DNA from 3 places in the Eubacterium sp. An3 genome. Region 3 is predicted to be linked to each of the others. Evidence: predicted binding sites of a transcription regulator. Region 3 holds the regulator's gene; each other region holds the start of a gene.
What was found. The regulator HrcA, encoded in region 3, represses chaperone genes, less so after heat shock. The targets are predictions, from matches to a motif close to TGTTAGCACTCNNNNNNNNNGAGTGCTAACA.
Positions count from the first base shown of each region.

Region 1: clpB (ATP-dependent chaperone ClpB) is a predicted target of HrcA. The motif match lies at 1,732-1,762, and genes of this name have one in related genera.
Region 2: B5F87_RS06465 (Hsp20/alpha crystallin family protein) is a predicted target of HrcA. The motif match lies at 2,409-2,439, and genes of this name have one in related genera.

Region 1 covers NZ_NFIR01000014.1:11,770-16,062, forward strand. Annotated here, with positions in the region: gene clpB (ATP-dependent chaperone ClpB) at 1-1,618, opposite strand, end outside; gene B5F87_RS11880 (restriction endonuclease) at 1,847-2,875, opposite strand; gene B5F87_RS11885 (hypothetical protein) at 3,140-3,496, opposite strand; gene B5F87_RS11890 (hypothetical protein) at 3,611-4,009, opposite strand; gene B5F87_RS11895 (P-loop NTPase fold protein) at 4,164-4,293, opposite strand, start outside.
Region 2 covers NZ_NFIR01000004.1:205,780-210,072, reverse strand. Annotated here, with positions in the region: gene B5F87_RS06470 (SWIM zinc finger family protein) at 645-2,348, shown strand; gene B5F87_RS06465 (Hsp20/alpha crystallin family protein) at 2,670-3,134, shown strand; gene B5F87_RS06460 (50S ribosomal protein L25) at 3,225-3,809, shown strand; gene B5F87_RS06455 (J domain-containing protein) at 3,874-4,293, shown strand, end outside.
Region 3 covers NZ_NFIR01000005.1:76,194-80,486, reverse strand. Annotated here, with positions in the region: gene B5F87_RS07015 (hypothetical protein) at 1-400, shown strand, start outside; gene B5F87_RS07010 (leucine-rich repeat protein) at 455-1,546, shown strand; gene B5F87_RS07005 (GNAT family N-acetyltransferase) at 1,644-2,135, shown strand; gene hrcA (heat-inducible transcriptional repressor HrcA) at 2,274-3,326, shown strand; gene grpE (nucleotide exchange factor GrpE) at 3,356-4,012, shown strand; gene dnaK (molecular chaperone DnaK) at 4,089-4,293, shown strand, end outside.

The DNA.
Region 1 (4,293 bases), on a different contig from region 3:
TAATCTTGGCGATTTCCTCATCGGTGACACTCTCATGCACCAGAGAAGCATCGTCCCTCTTCGCCTTCTCTTCCTCTTCCGCCAGCTGTTTCTGCAGCTCCGGCAGCTTACCGTACTGCAGCTCGGCGGCCTTATTCAGATCATAATTGCGCTGAGCAATCTGAATCTCGTTATTCAGCGCCTCAATCTCTTCCTTAATCTTGGAAACACGTTCCACGGCGGACTTCTCCTGATCCCAGGTTGCCTTCTGAATCTGGAAATCCTCCCGCATCTGCGCCAATTCCTTCTGCAGATCCGCCAGACGCTCCTGACTGAGACGGTCGGTCTCCTTCTTAAGAGCCGCCTCCTCAATCTCCAGCTGCATGATCTTTCTCTGCACCTCATCCAGCTCCGTCGGCAGAGAATCAAGCTCTGTCTTGATCATGGCACAGGCCTCATCCACCAGGTCGATGGCCTTATCCGGCAGGAACCGGTCAGAAATGTACCGGTTGGACAGCACCGCTGCACTTACCAGCGCAGAGTCCGTGATCTTGACTCCGTGGTACACCTCGTAACGATCCTTCAGACCTCTCAGGATGGAAATGGTATCCTCCACTGTCGGCTCATCCACCATGACCGGCTGGAAACGACGCTCCAGAGCAGCGTCCTTTTCAATGTACTGACGATACTCATTGAGAGTTGTGGCGCCGATACAATGCAGCTCGCCCCTTGCCAGCATCGGCTTCAGCAGGTTACCGGCATCCATGGCGCCTTCCGTCTTACCGGCGCCCACGATGGTATGCAGCTCATCAATGAACAGCAGAATCTGTCCGTCGCTGGCCTTAATCTCCTCCAGCACCGCTTTCAGACGCTCCTCAAACTCGCCCCGGTATTTGGCGCCCGCCACCAGGGAACCCATATCGAGGGCAAATACCTTTTTATCCTTCAGGGACTCCGGCACATCGCCCTTGACGATACGCTGCGCCAGTCCTTCCACAACGGCAGTCTTTCCAACGCCAGGCTCACCGATCAGTACCGGGTTATTCTTGGTCTTTCTGGAAAGAATCCGCACTACATTTCTTATCTCGCCGTCACGGCCGATGACCGGATCAAGCTTCTGCTGTCTCGCTCTCTCCACCAGATCATAACCGTATTTCTCCAGCGTCTCATAGGTTGCCTCCGGATTATCGCTCACAACCTTCTGATTGCCTCTCACAGTAGACAGCGCCTGCAGAAAACGCTCCCTGGTCACGCCGTACGCCTGAAACAGCTTCTTAATTTCCTTATTCGGATGCTTCAGCAGCGACAGGAACAGATGCTCCACAGACACATACTCATCGCCCATGGCTTTGGACTCGTCCTCCGCACTGACCAGCACCTCATTTAAACTCTTGCTGATATAAACCTGTCCGCCGGACACCTTCGGCTTCTTCTCGATCAGCTGCTGGGTCTGAGACAAAAACGCCTCTTTATTCACTTCCATTTTCTCAATAAGCTTGAGAATCAGGCTGTCTTCTATGGTAAGGAGACTGTACAGGAAATGCTCCTGGTCAATCTCCGGATTGCCATACTGATAGGCAAGCTTCTCACACTGATTCACTGCTTCCAGAGACTTCTGGGTAAATTTATTAATATTCATGCTCATTCCTCCTTACTTTGGAATAATGATTGAAAAATGTTCGCATAAAAACATATATGCAGAAGCTGTTATATTCTTTCTATAACAACCTCTGCATATTTTATAACACAGTTTGTTAGCCAAGTCAAGGGACGAGTGCTAAATACTTTATTTTTTTGACCTTTGAAAAAACTCAATTTTCAAAAACTAATTAAACTTTTTAAAAAGATTTTTCCAAGAAAGGTTATTTTATTTCTCCAAGTCAATAAGTAATTCATCAAATTTTTGATATAAATAATCAGCGGGAACCCCTTCATTCATTTTTATATCAATCATTTTAAGAAGATCTGCATTGCTAACACTTATAATTAATTTTCCATTTTCACGCAGAGTGCCTCTAATTGCTTTATTGGCATTTGTAGAAGCACCTTTACAAGAAACCAGGACTGCCACTCCCCTTAAAGCTTTTAGGTACAAATATTTATCTGTAGTATATATCTCTTTTTGGGTAATTTTTTCTTTATAATTTTTAAATTCAAAAATAATGTATTTGCTATTAAAACATTGCAATATGGTTGTCCATAAACCGCTTACATCACCGTCTTTTATTTTGCAGATTAAATCAAATCTGTATAATTGAGAACTCGAAGTTTTTTGTCTATGCCATAAAGATAATTCATCATTAAATAAGTAGTTTAAAGTTTCAAAACATAAATCCTCATATGCGGCATTACCAATAGAATTTTTCCAATTAGATACACGTTCTTTTAGAAGTTCACCCTTTGTCTTAGATGGCGCGACAAATTCATGTCCCTGTTTAAATATTTGTGTGTTAGGTTTGTCTGGTAAAAGGTCATTGACAGAAAAGTCAAGTATTGATAATAATTCACCTTTGAGATCCTCATTATCTCGTACAAGAAATAGAAGATTTTGGATATCAAGAACAACCACTCCAATATTTTCTATTCTTTTACGAAGATTAGAAATAATCTTTGCCCCAACAACTAAAACAGGGGTATTGAGATTTGATATATCTCCGTTTCCACAAAATACTTTTAGCCGACAAGCAGTATCAAATAAAGTTGAATTAGGCATTTGATTAGTCCGTGAGAATTTTACTTCAACTATATAATTCATATTGTTTTTCTTTGCTAATATATCATATCCTCTAATATTGGTTCCTGAAGTTAACTTAGTCGTAAAATTATAACTGTCAAATATATCTGCAACAATTTTCTCAAAACGAAACCTCATATCATTTGTAGAACCTTTATGCACCAAAATCACCCCTAAGTTTTTGATATAATTATATCTATCTTTTATTAAACCCACAACTTAAATATATTTGATGATTATCATTCATAACAAGTAAAAAATATTAATTTTTATAAAATAGAAAAGGCCCCCATTTAAACGTTCCATAATATATTCATAATATCCAATTTGCAACACTGATATACTATAAAATTAGAAAAGGACGACACTTCGATAACAAGAGTAAGTGTTAATATTTTTCAAAAAATATGGATCTTAGTAGAATTGCTATTTCGATAACACTTTAACCTTGTTTTTCCATTCAACGCCTGATTTTGATAAAAATTCAATTTTTGCCTTTTCGTTTTTACATTCTACCAATATAATCGCCATCGGATCAAACTTTATTTCAATATAATGTTTATTATTATTTTTATTAAGTTCCCTTTTTGGCATTAGATCTACAATACCCCCATCTCTATATATCATTGTGTTAATCAAAAAACGAACTTCTTCTTCCTCAAAAAAATAACTATCCTTATAAAAATTCCCCACATACATCAAATGCTGTAATGTATATTTTACTTTTTCCTTCAGTACTATTCCAAAGGCTTGTGAGTTTATCAGATCCATATATTCTTTCATTACAATATTTTCTTGTTTCCTCTCTTCATAAATTATAGGAGCATATTTAACAATCTCATTATTCCTATCCTTTTTGTTTAATCCTTTAATCGAAACACTTATTGATTCCCAAAATTATTTAAAATCTATTTCAATCCTATACCCTTCTTCCTTTGCATAATTTTCCCACATTTTGTTTGAATTATTATTTTTACAAGTAGATAACACAAATGTAGCATGATCATCTTTCAGAAACTTTTTTCTTGATTGTTCATCTCCTATAAATTCAGTCACATATTTCTTAATTTCTGGACTCTCTATATTATTTTGTATGTAATCAAAAACCTTTTCTAAAATAAGAACCCCTTCTTTAGGATCATCATTTCCAAAATCCATGATCTCTGTCATCCAAAAACAACCTTTGCAAATATTTAGCGCGGCATCTATTGAATTAGTATAATGAGACAATGTCGTCAATGCTTTTTTATTGTCATAAATACAACTATAATCATTAAATCTTTTAAAAAAATTCATTCTGCTCCTTCTCCTTGTTCAATAATACACCTACATTAGTCTATTTCCAGCTTCTAGTTGTGTAATCCCCTATATAATAAATCTATACAATTTTTTATAAAAGAAACAAGCATAAAAAATATCTTCTACGAAGTTGACATTTGCCAAAACTTTTTTATTCTCCATTACATACCTGAATACATATTTCTTTTAAATCACGAGATATATCTAATTCACCCTCATATGTCTTATTTGGAGCAAAGGCACACTCATATACCTCATAGATTTTTTCAAACCCAACCCGA
Region 2 (4,293 bases), on a different contig from region 3:
ATGTTTTATCCGAATTATTGATCAGAAAAAAGATTGAAAAATTTATAACATATGTATCTGAACCTGGCAGAGAGAGAATCTGCGGGGATTATTTCATGCCGAAAATAAAAAAATATACTCATATTACAAATAAATGTATTGGGTAATTAGAGAAGCATCCATTTTGATAATATTTTACTTTTCCATATAAAAAAATGTTCGAATCCATCAGATGTGTCCCCTTGAAATGTGTAAACCAAAGCAATAGTTTTCTCTTTAAGTTGACAAAAGGCTTTTTTTAATTCTTCCAAAGTCATTATTCTTCCCTCTTGTGTATTGATATGGATTTAGAGAAGGCCTGTTTCTAAAAAAGATACCGGATAATAAGGTATTATCTCCCATCCTTTATCTCCTTTATCTCCGTGGCTGCCAGTTGACCGCAGTAAAAGTCAAAGAAAAAACAAACACCATAGTCTCGAGATGTGTTATCCTGATAATGAAATAAAAAATAAGAGCTGCCGAAGTAGGAAAACTACTTTTGAAGAAAAATAATCTGTGCAGTGATGCAAACGAGCGTGACAGATGACTATGGCAATTTTTTAATGAAGCTCTAAGATCAAAGTCGGGATAAAAAGGAAAAAAGGATACAAGCAGGAGGGAATATTATGTTTGAATGGAAATCACTGTTCAGCAGCCAGATTTTAAAACGTGGTTTTGATTATTTTGAAGAAGGAAATGTTATGGAACTTGCCAGAACGCAAGAGGGATATCGTGCGTTGGTGGCGGGGACGGAGAATTATGAAGTAGAGATCAGCATCCGGGATGAAAAAGTTTACGATATGGGTTGTGATTGCCCTTATGCGGCTGATGGATATTACTGTAAGCACATGGCGGCAGTTTTGTATACAATCGAAGAAGAAATATTTCAACCTGGGAAGAACAGTGTAACGGATCAGTGTGCGACCGGTGAGGAGAAAGCAGAAAAGAAGCAGGATGAGTTGCGGGAAGCAGTTGCAACGATTCCGGAGCCGGAGCTTCGTGAGATTGTGGAAAAAAAGGCGAGAGAAGATACCGGACTATATAATTGGATTATGATTCGGTATGGGACGGTGACGCCGGTGCAGGTGATGCGGATAAAAGAACGAGTGGACGAGATCGCCTGGCGGTATTCGGACAGAAATGGCTTTGTGGACTATTTTGATGGTATGGATTATGCGCAAGAACTATGTGATTTTCTGGACAGAGAGGTGGGGACGTTGGTTCGGGAGAATCATTTAATGGAAGCTTTTGATCTGGTCAATTACGTTTTTCATGAGGTGGGAACCCGTGGCTTGGATGGCTCGAATGGAGAGCATAATTGGGTGGCCGATGAATGTTATAGAATATGGGAAGAGATTCTTGAGAAATGTAATTCAGCGCAGAAGGAGAAAATGCGACAGTGGTTTCGGGAGCATCGGTCAGGGTATGTGGTAGATTTTCTGGAAGATTATCCGGAGAATTTCCTGGTGGAGCGCCTGCAGGATAAAGAAACTTTGCAGGAAAATCTGGCGCGGAATCTGCAGTATGTGGCACATTTGGAGGAAACAGCGGCAGAAAATGAAAATGGATCAGGGGGATATTACTGTCCGTATGCTTCGCCGTTGTTGGATTGTATTGATATCATGGAAAAGCTGGAATATCCGGAGCAGGAGATTCAGGACTTTTGCAGACGGTACTGGAATTTTCCGGAAATTCGCAGAGCTGCGATTCGGGAATATTTGGAAAACAGACAATATACAGAGGCGGTAAATGTCATAGAAGAAAGTAAGAAGATGGATAAGGCGAATGCCCGTCTGACTGCAGAGTACAGCCGTTGGTTGATAGAGATTTATGAGAAGACGGGAAATTTATCGGCTCTTAAAGAAGAATTGCTTTATCAGGTGTTTCATTGTGTGCAGAGGGATTTTATTTATATTTACAAATTGAAAAAATGTTGTGCTGAGATGGAATGGGAGCAATATAAGAATAAGCTGCTGGAATCCGGACTGCCGGAACATATGAAGTATGAGTTTTTAAGAAAAGAGAAAATGTACGGAAGCTTGATGCAGGAGATTCGACAGAATGGTCACATTTCTTATTTGGATATTTATGAGAAAATATTGAAAAAAGAGTTTCCGGAGCAAGTAAGAGACATGTATGCAGAATATGTGAAACAGAAGGTGCAGACTACATCCAATCGAAATGCTTACCGAGAACTGATGCATTATATGAAAAAAGTGAAGAGATATCCGGGAGGGGCAAAGCTGACTGAGAAAATTGCAGAGGATTGGAGGACGAGATATAAAAGGCGGTCTGCTATGATGGATGAGCTTCGCAAGGCCGGATTTTGATATTGTGAAATGGAATGATTAGATTAGTACGCTTTTTTGTTCACAAAATCTTCACAAAATAATTAGCACTCGATGCTTGACATGGCTAATAATGAGTGTTATATTACATCTAGAACAAAGGAAGAGGGATAAAAAGACAGGAAGCTGTACATGATAATTCCTAACCGGAGTTCCAGGAAACGTAATGGTTGAACCTTGAAGCGGAATAGCCGGAATCGGCATGGTGATGATGCCGTGGGCGGCTGTGAAGCGGATGGTTCATAAATGTATAAAAGCGGATTCTGAGTGTCCACTTTTCAAATGGAAAAGGAGCGATGATTTATGTTGATGCCTAGTATTTTTGGAGAAAATTTATTTGATGACTTTTTTAATGATTTTCCGTTCTATGATGACAGAGATATGAAGAGAGCACAGAAGAAGCTGTATGGCCGGAAGGCTAATCATTTAATGAAGACAGATATTAAAGAGATGAAGGACGGCTATCAGCTTGAAGTTGACCTGCCGGGATTTAAGAAAGATGAGATTAAGGTTTCTCTGGAGAATGGTTATCTGACTATTGAGGCAGCCAAAGGACTCGATCAGGATGAGCAGGAGAAAGAGACCGGACGTTATATTCGAAGAGAACGTTATGCCGGCGCCTGCCAGAGAAGCTTCTACGTAGGGGAAGATGTAACGCAGGAAGATATCAAGGCAGAGTTTAAACATGGTATCTTGAACCTGTTTGTTCCGAAAAAAGAAGCAAAACCTGTGGTAGAAGAAAATAAATACATTAATATTGAAGGATAATTTCATTAATTAAATTATGAAATGCGGTGCGGGCGGCTTATGGAGCCGCCCGGAATTCAAGCTTTGACGCAGATAGTGGAGGTATCAGAGATGGATGTTTTAAAAGCGGAAAAAAGAGATATGAGTGTGAAGGCCCGGCGGTTGAGAAGAGAAGGCTTTGTGACGGGAAATGTATGTGGAAAGGATATTGAAGGTTCTATTCCCGTGAAGATGGATAAAAAAGATGTGAATCACATTTTGAAGGATAACAGCAAAGGAAGTCAGATTCTTCTGGAGGTTGACGGAGAGACGCACAATGTACTGATTAAAGAGATTCATTATAATGCCCTCGATAATATTGTGGAGGAGATTGAATTTCAGGCTCTGGTGAAGAACCAGAAGGTACAGTCTGTCGCTGAGATTGTTCTGGAGAACAGAGACAAGGTGGACGGCGGAGTCGTTCAGGAACAGCTGGAAGAGATTGAGTACCGGGCATTGCCAGAGAATCTGGTGGAGAAAATCATTCTTGATGTCGGCGATATGAAGGTCGGAGATATTTTGAGAGTCAAAGATCTGGATATCTTTAAAAATGAAGCGGTAGACGTTCTCTCTGATCCGGAGGCGCAGGTCGTGACAGTGACGGCTGTGAAGAAGGAAGCCGATGCTGAGGAGACTGCGGAGGAAGACGCAGAATAGAGGGGCCGGATAGACGCCGTTGTGCGGCCGCGTGTTCTGTTGATTGATAAAGGAAGGTGATGAAATGGCAGCAAAAAGAGATTATTATGAAGTGCTTGGCGTTGCAAAGAATGCCAGCGCCGCCGAGATTAAGAAGGCGTATCGTAAGTTGGCAAAGAAATATCACCCGGATACGAATCCCAATGACAGGCATGCGGAGGAAAGGTTTAAAGAAGTTTCTGAGGCTTACGATATCCTCAGTGATGAGGAGAAACGGAAAATGTACAATCAGTTCGGGCATGCGGCTTTCTCGGAGGGCGGTTCCGGAGGTTTTGGCGCCGGCGGCAATGGTTACAGCTACAGCCGGAACAATGGGAACGGATACCAGGAGTTTCATTTTCACACCGGCGATGGCAATATGAACATGGATGATTTTTTCAGCGATCTGTTCGGCGGGGCCTTTAAGAACGGCGGCTTCGGCGGAGCAGCTTTTCACGGTACGGGC
Region 3 (4,293 bases):
GAGTAAAAATTCCAAATTAAAAAATGTGAATTGCCATTATACTCAGATTACTTCTCTGGACTTGAGCGGAAACAAAGATTTAAAGTATTTACATTGCCAGAACAACCGGAAATTAACCAGCCTTGATGTGACTGGATGTACCAGCCTGAGATATCTTCGCTGCCATAATACTGCTCTGACAAAGATTAACGTAAAAACAAACATAAATCTTGAAATATTAGGTTGTAAAAATACCAACATAACATCTCTGAATCTCAAAAAGAACAGAAAGTTAAGATTCTTAAGCTGTCTGGGAACCAAAGTACAGAAGCTGGATCTTTCCAAAACCAGTATCAGGGGTGAAGGCAGACTGCGGTGTGAGAAGACAGTAGATGTTACTTATGCGGCAAGAAAAAATTAAATGTATGGATAAATGTATGGAGGGGCATTACAAGAAGGATAAGGAGGGAAATCTATGAAAAAAATGAAGTTATTACAGGGAGTGATACTGGGCGGATGCCTGTTCCTGGGACTGTTCTTTCTGCATTCCTTTGACGCGAAGGCGGCAAGTGTGACCATGGATGGTGTACGTTACTGGTTGATAGACTGGGATTCCGAAGCGAAGGGACACGCAGAACTGGACCCGGATTCTGATCTTTCGGAAGTCTACATAAGAAATGAAGTGGAATTTCTCGGTAAATCCTATCCGGTGGGTTCATTCTGGTGGGATGAGGACGATTTTATGGTTGATTCCGATGATTCTTTTGGCGAAGGATGGGGGCAGGCGGATTTAAAAGAAACCAATACCGCCCACGAGTCTCTGAGAAAGATTACATTTGCTCCGGGCATTACAGTTCAGGGCAGAGCGATCAGTTTTAAAAAGCTGGAAGAAGTTGTGTTCGAGGGAGAAGTTTCCTATATGGATGAAGTCAGTTATTTTAACTGCCCGAAATTAAAAACAATTGTTCTTCCGTCCAGCTACGGGGAGCCGGTTTACAGATCAGAGTTTGGAATTGATATAAAGAGATGTCCGTCAGTACAGATTGTCGCGGATGAGTCCAACCCGCATTTCCAGGTCATCGATAACGACGTATATTCCAAAGATGGAACCATTCTTTATAACGTGACCAGCAGTGCTAAAACATACAAGGTGAAAGATTTTGTCCGTCACATCGGAGAATACGCTTTCAATGGAAACAATACAATCCGGTCCGTGACCATGCCGAACTCGGTGCAGACTGTCGGAAGATATGCCTTTGGTGAAATGAAGAAACTGTCTTCCATTCGTCTGAGCAAGTCTCTTCAGAAGCTGGAAGAGGGTGTGTTCCTTGGTTCAAAGAAGTTAAAGAAGCTGACTCTGCCAAAAAATATCAAGCGATTTGACGGGAATTTTGGCTGGAAAGAAAACAAATTTGAAAAATTAGTGATCCGCACCAAAAATATTAAAAAAGGATCGTTTTACGATCTCTCCAAAAAATGTACGGTGTATGTCCGGAACAAAAAGGTGAAAAGACAGCTTCGGAAATTTGATTTTGACGGAAAAATTGTTGTGAAAAAGAAAAAATGATAAATGGGGAAAGGGCTGCTGCTGGCAGTCCTTTTCCACGTAAAAATGATAAGAAGATATTACGATGAAATATCGGATGAGAGAAAGGAAAAAAAATATGAACATCACAGTGAGAGAATACAATAATCAAGACCTTTCTTCTATGACTGCCATCTGGAACGAGGTGGTGGAGGAAGGCGTCGCCTTCCCTCAGGAAGAATCTCTCACCGCGCAGACCGGCGCGGAATTTTTTGCGCAGCAGAGCCATTGCGGCGTGGCGGAGGACACGGACACAGGAAATGTACTGGGACTTTATATCCTTCATCCAAACAACGTGGGACGCTGTGGGCACATCAGCAACGCAAGCTACGCCGTGGCCTCCGAAGCACGGGGACAGCACATCGGAGAGCTTTTGGTGCGGGACAGCATCGCACAGGCGCACAGACTGGGATTTCGTATCCTGCAGTTTAACGCGGTGGTAAAAACCAACGCCGGGGCCCGGCATCTCTACGAAAAGATCGGATTTAAGCAGCTTGGCGTGATTCCGGGCGGGTTCCGGATGAAGGACGGCAGATACGAGGATATCTGTCCTTATTATATAGAAGTGTGAAGGATTTTCCTGAACTGTTAAAAATAAAAATTTGAAATTAATGCTTGACAAGAAATGTATATAGTGCTAAGTTATCTATAAAGATATTAGCACTCAACATAAACGAGTGCTAATAACTAAGAAAGAAGGGACACAGTTATGAATCTGGATGAACGTAAGATGAAAATACTGAAGGCAATCATATCTACTTACCTTGAGACGGGTGAACCGGTGGGAAGCAGAACCATTGCCAGAGATTCTGATTTGCATTTGAGTTCTGCAACCATTCGTAATGAGATGGCAGATTTGGAAGAGCTGGGATATATTTTACAGCCGCATACATCTGCTGGCAGGATTCCTTCTGATTTGGGATACCGTTATTATGTGGATCATCTGATGGAAGAGAAAGAGAGCGAGTTTGCAGCCCGGGAGAATGAGCTTCGGAAGGAACGGCAGGCTCTCCTGCAGAAGATGGACCGTATGGAGGAAGTTCTTAAGAACGTGGCGGATGTACTGGCGGCCAATACCAATTATGCCACTCTCATCACCACGCCGCAGATTAAGGAATCAAAGATAAAGTTCATACAGCTTTCCATGGTGGACAGCCGGAGACTTCTTGCGGTCATTGTTCTTGGCAATGACACGGTGCGGAATCTTCTGATGAATATCGAAGATCCTCTTGGCAATGACGAGATCCTTAAGCTCAACATATTATTGAATTCTTTCCTGCAGGGGCTGACGCTCAAGGATATTAATCTGGAGCTGGTGCATACCATGAAGGTGCAGGCAGGAATGCATGCCTCCATTCTGGAAGGCGTTTTTAATGGAATTGTGGAGGCGATACACGAAGCAGACGATATGGAGATTTACACCAGCGGCGCCACAAACATGCTGAAGTATCCGGAGCTGGTAAGTCCGGATCACACCATGGCGCTTCTTGATACTCTGGTGGAGAAGAAAGCTCTTGTAAAGCTTGTGGATGACACGGTGAACCAGGAGGAACGCCATGGAATCCAGGTTTACATCGGTAATGAGACCCCGGTGCAGACATTGAAGGATTGCAGCATCGTGACTGCGACCTATGAACTGGCGGAAGGGGGAACCGGAACGGTCGGTATCATCGGACCGAAACGGATGGATTATCAGAAGGTGGTAAATACTCTCAAGAATCTGACGGATGATTTAGATGAGATTTTCAATAATAAATCATAGAAAATAAATCACAGAAAGGTGGTACTTAAGTGGAAGAGAATAAAAAAGAATTCGACGAAAGTATCGTAGACGAAAACATTTCTGAAGCTGCTCAGGATGAGGAGCAGAAGGAAGACGCTTCTGAGGAAGCGAACGCAGCTGAGACAGCGGAGGCTGCCGGCGATGCTGCAGAAGGCGAAGAAGAATCCGATGAGCCGGACAGCAAGAAGAAAAAGAAGAAATCTGCCAGGGCTCTGGAGATAGAATTAAAGAAGAGCCAGGAGATGCTTGCCGATATCACGGACAAATATCAGCGGCTGATGGCGGAGTTTGAGAACGCCAGAAAACGTAATGCCAAAGAGCAGAGCCGCATGTATGATATCGGCGCAAAGGAAGTTCTCGCAAAGCTGCTTCCGGTGGTGGATAACTTTGAAAGAGGCTTGGATGCTCTCTCCGAGGAGGAAAAAGAGGGCGCATTTGCCCAGGGCATTGAGAAGATCTACCAGCAGCTCATGACCGTCTTTGATGAGATTGGCGTGAAAGCGATGGATGCAGCCGGTAAGGAATTCAATCCGGATTTCCACAATGCGGTGATGCATGTGGAAGATGAAGAACTGGGTGAGAACCTGGTAGTGGAAGAGTTCCAGAAGGGCTATATGTACAAAGACAGCGTGCTTCGGCACAGCATGGTAAAAGTTGCCAACTAGAGCTGATGGAGCAGACCGCTGGCCGGTCGGCAAGATCAGTGATTACAGATATAGTTGATTTTAGGAGGAATGAATAATGAGTAAGATTATTGGTATTGACTTAGGTACAACAAACTCATGTGTAGCAGTTATGGAAGGTGGAAAGCCTGTAGTTATCACAAACGCAGAGGGTATGAGAACAACCCCTTCTGTTGTTGCATTTACAAAGACAGGAGAAAGAGTTGTCGGTGAGCCGGCAAAACGTCAGGCAGTAACCAACGCTGACAAGACTATTTCTTCCA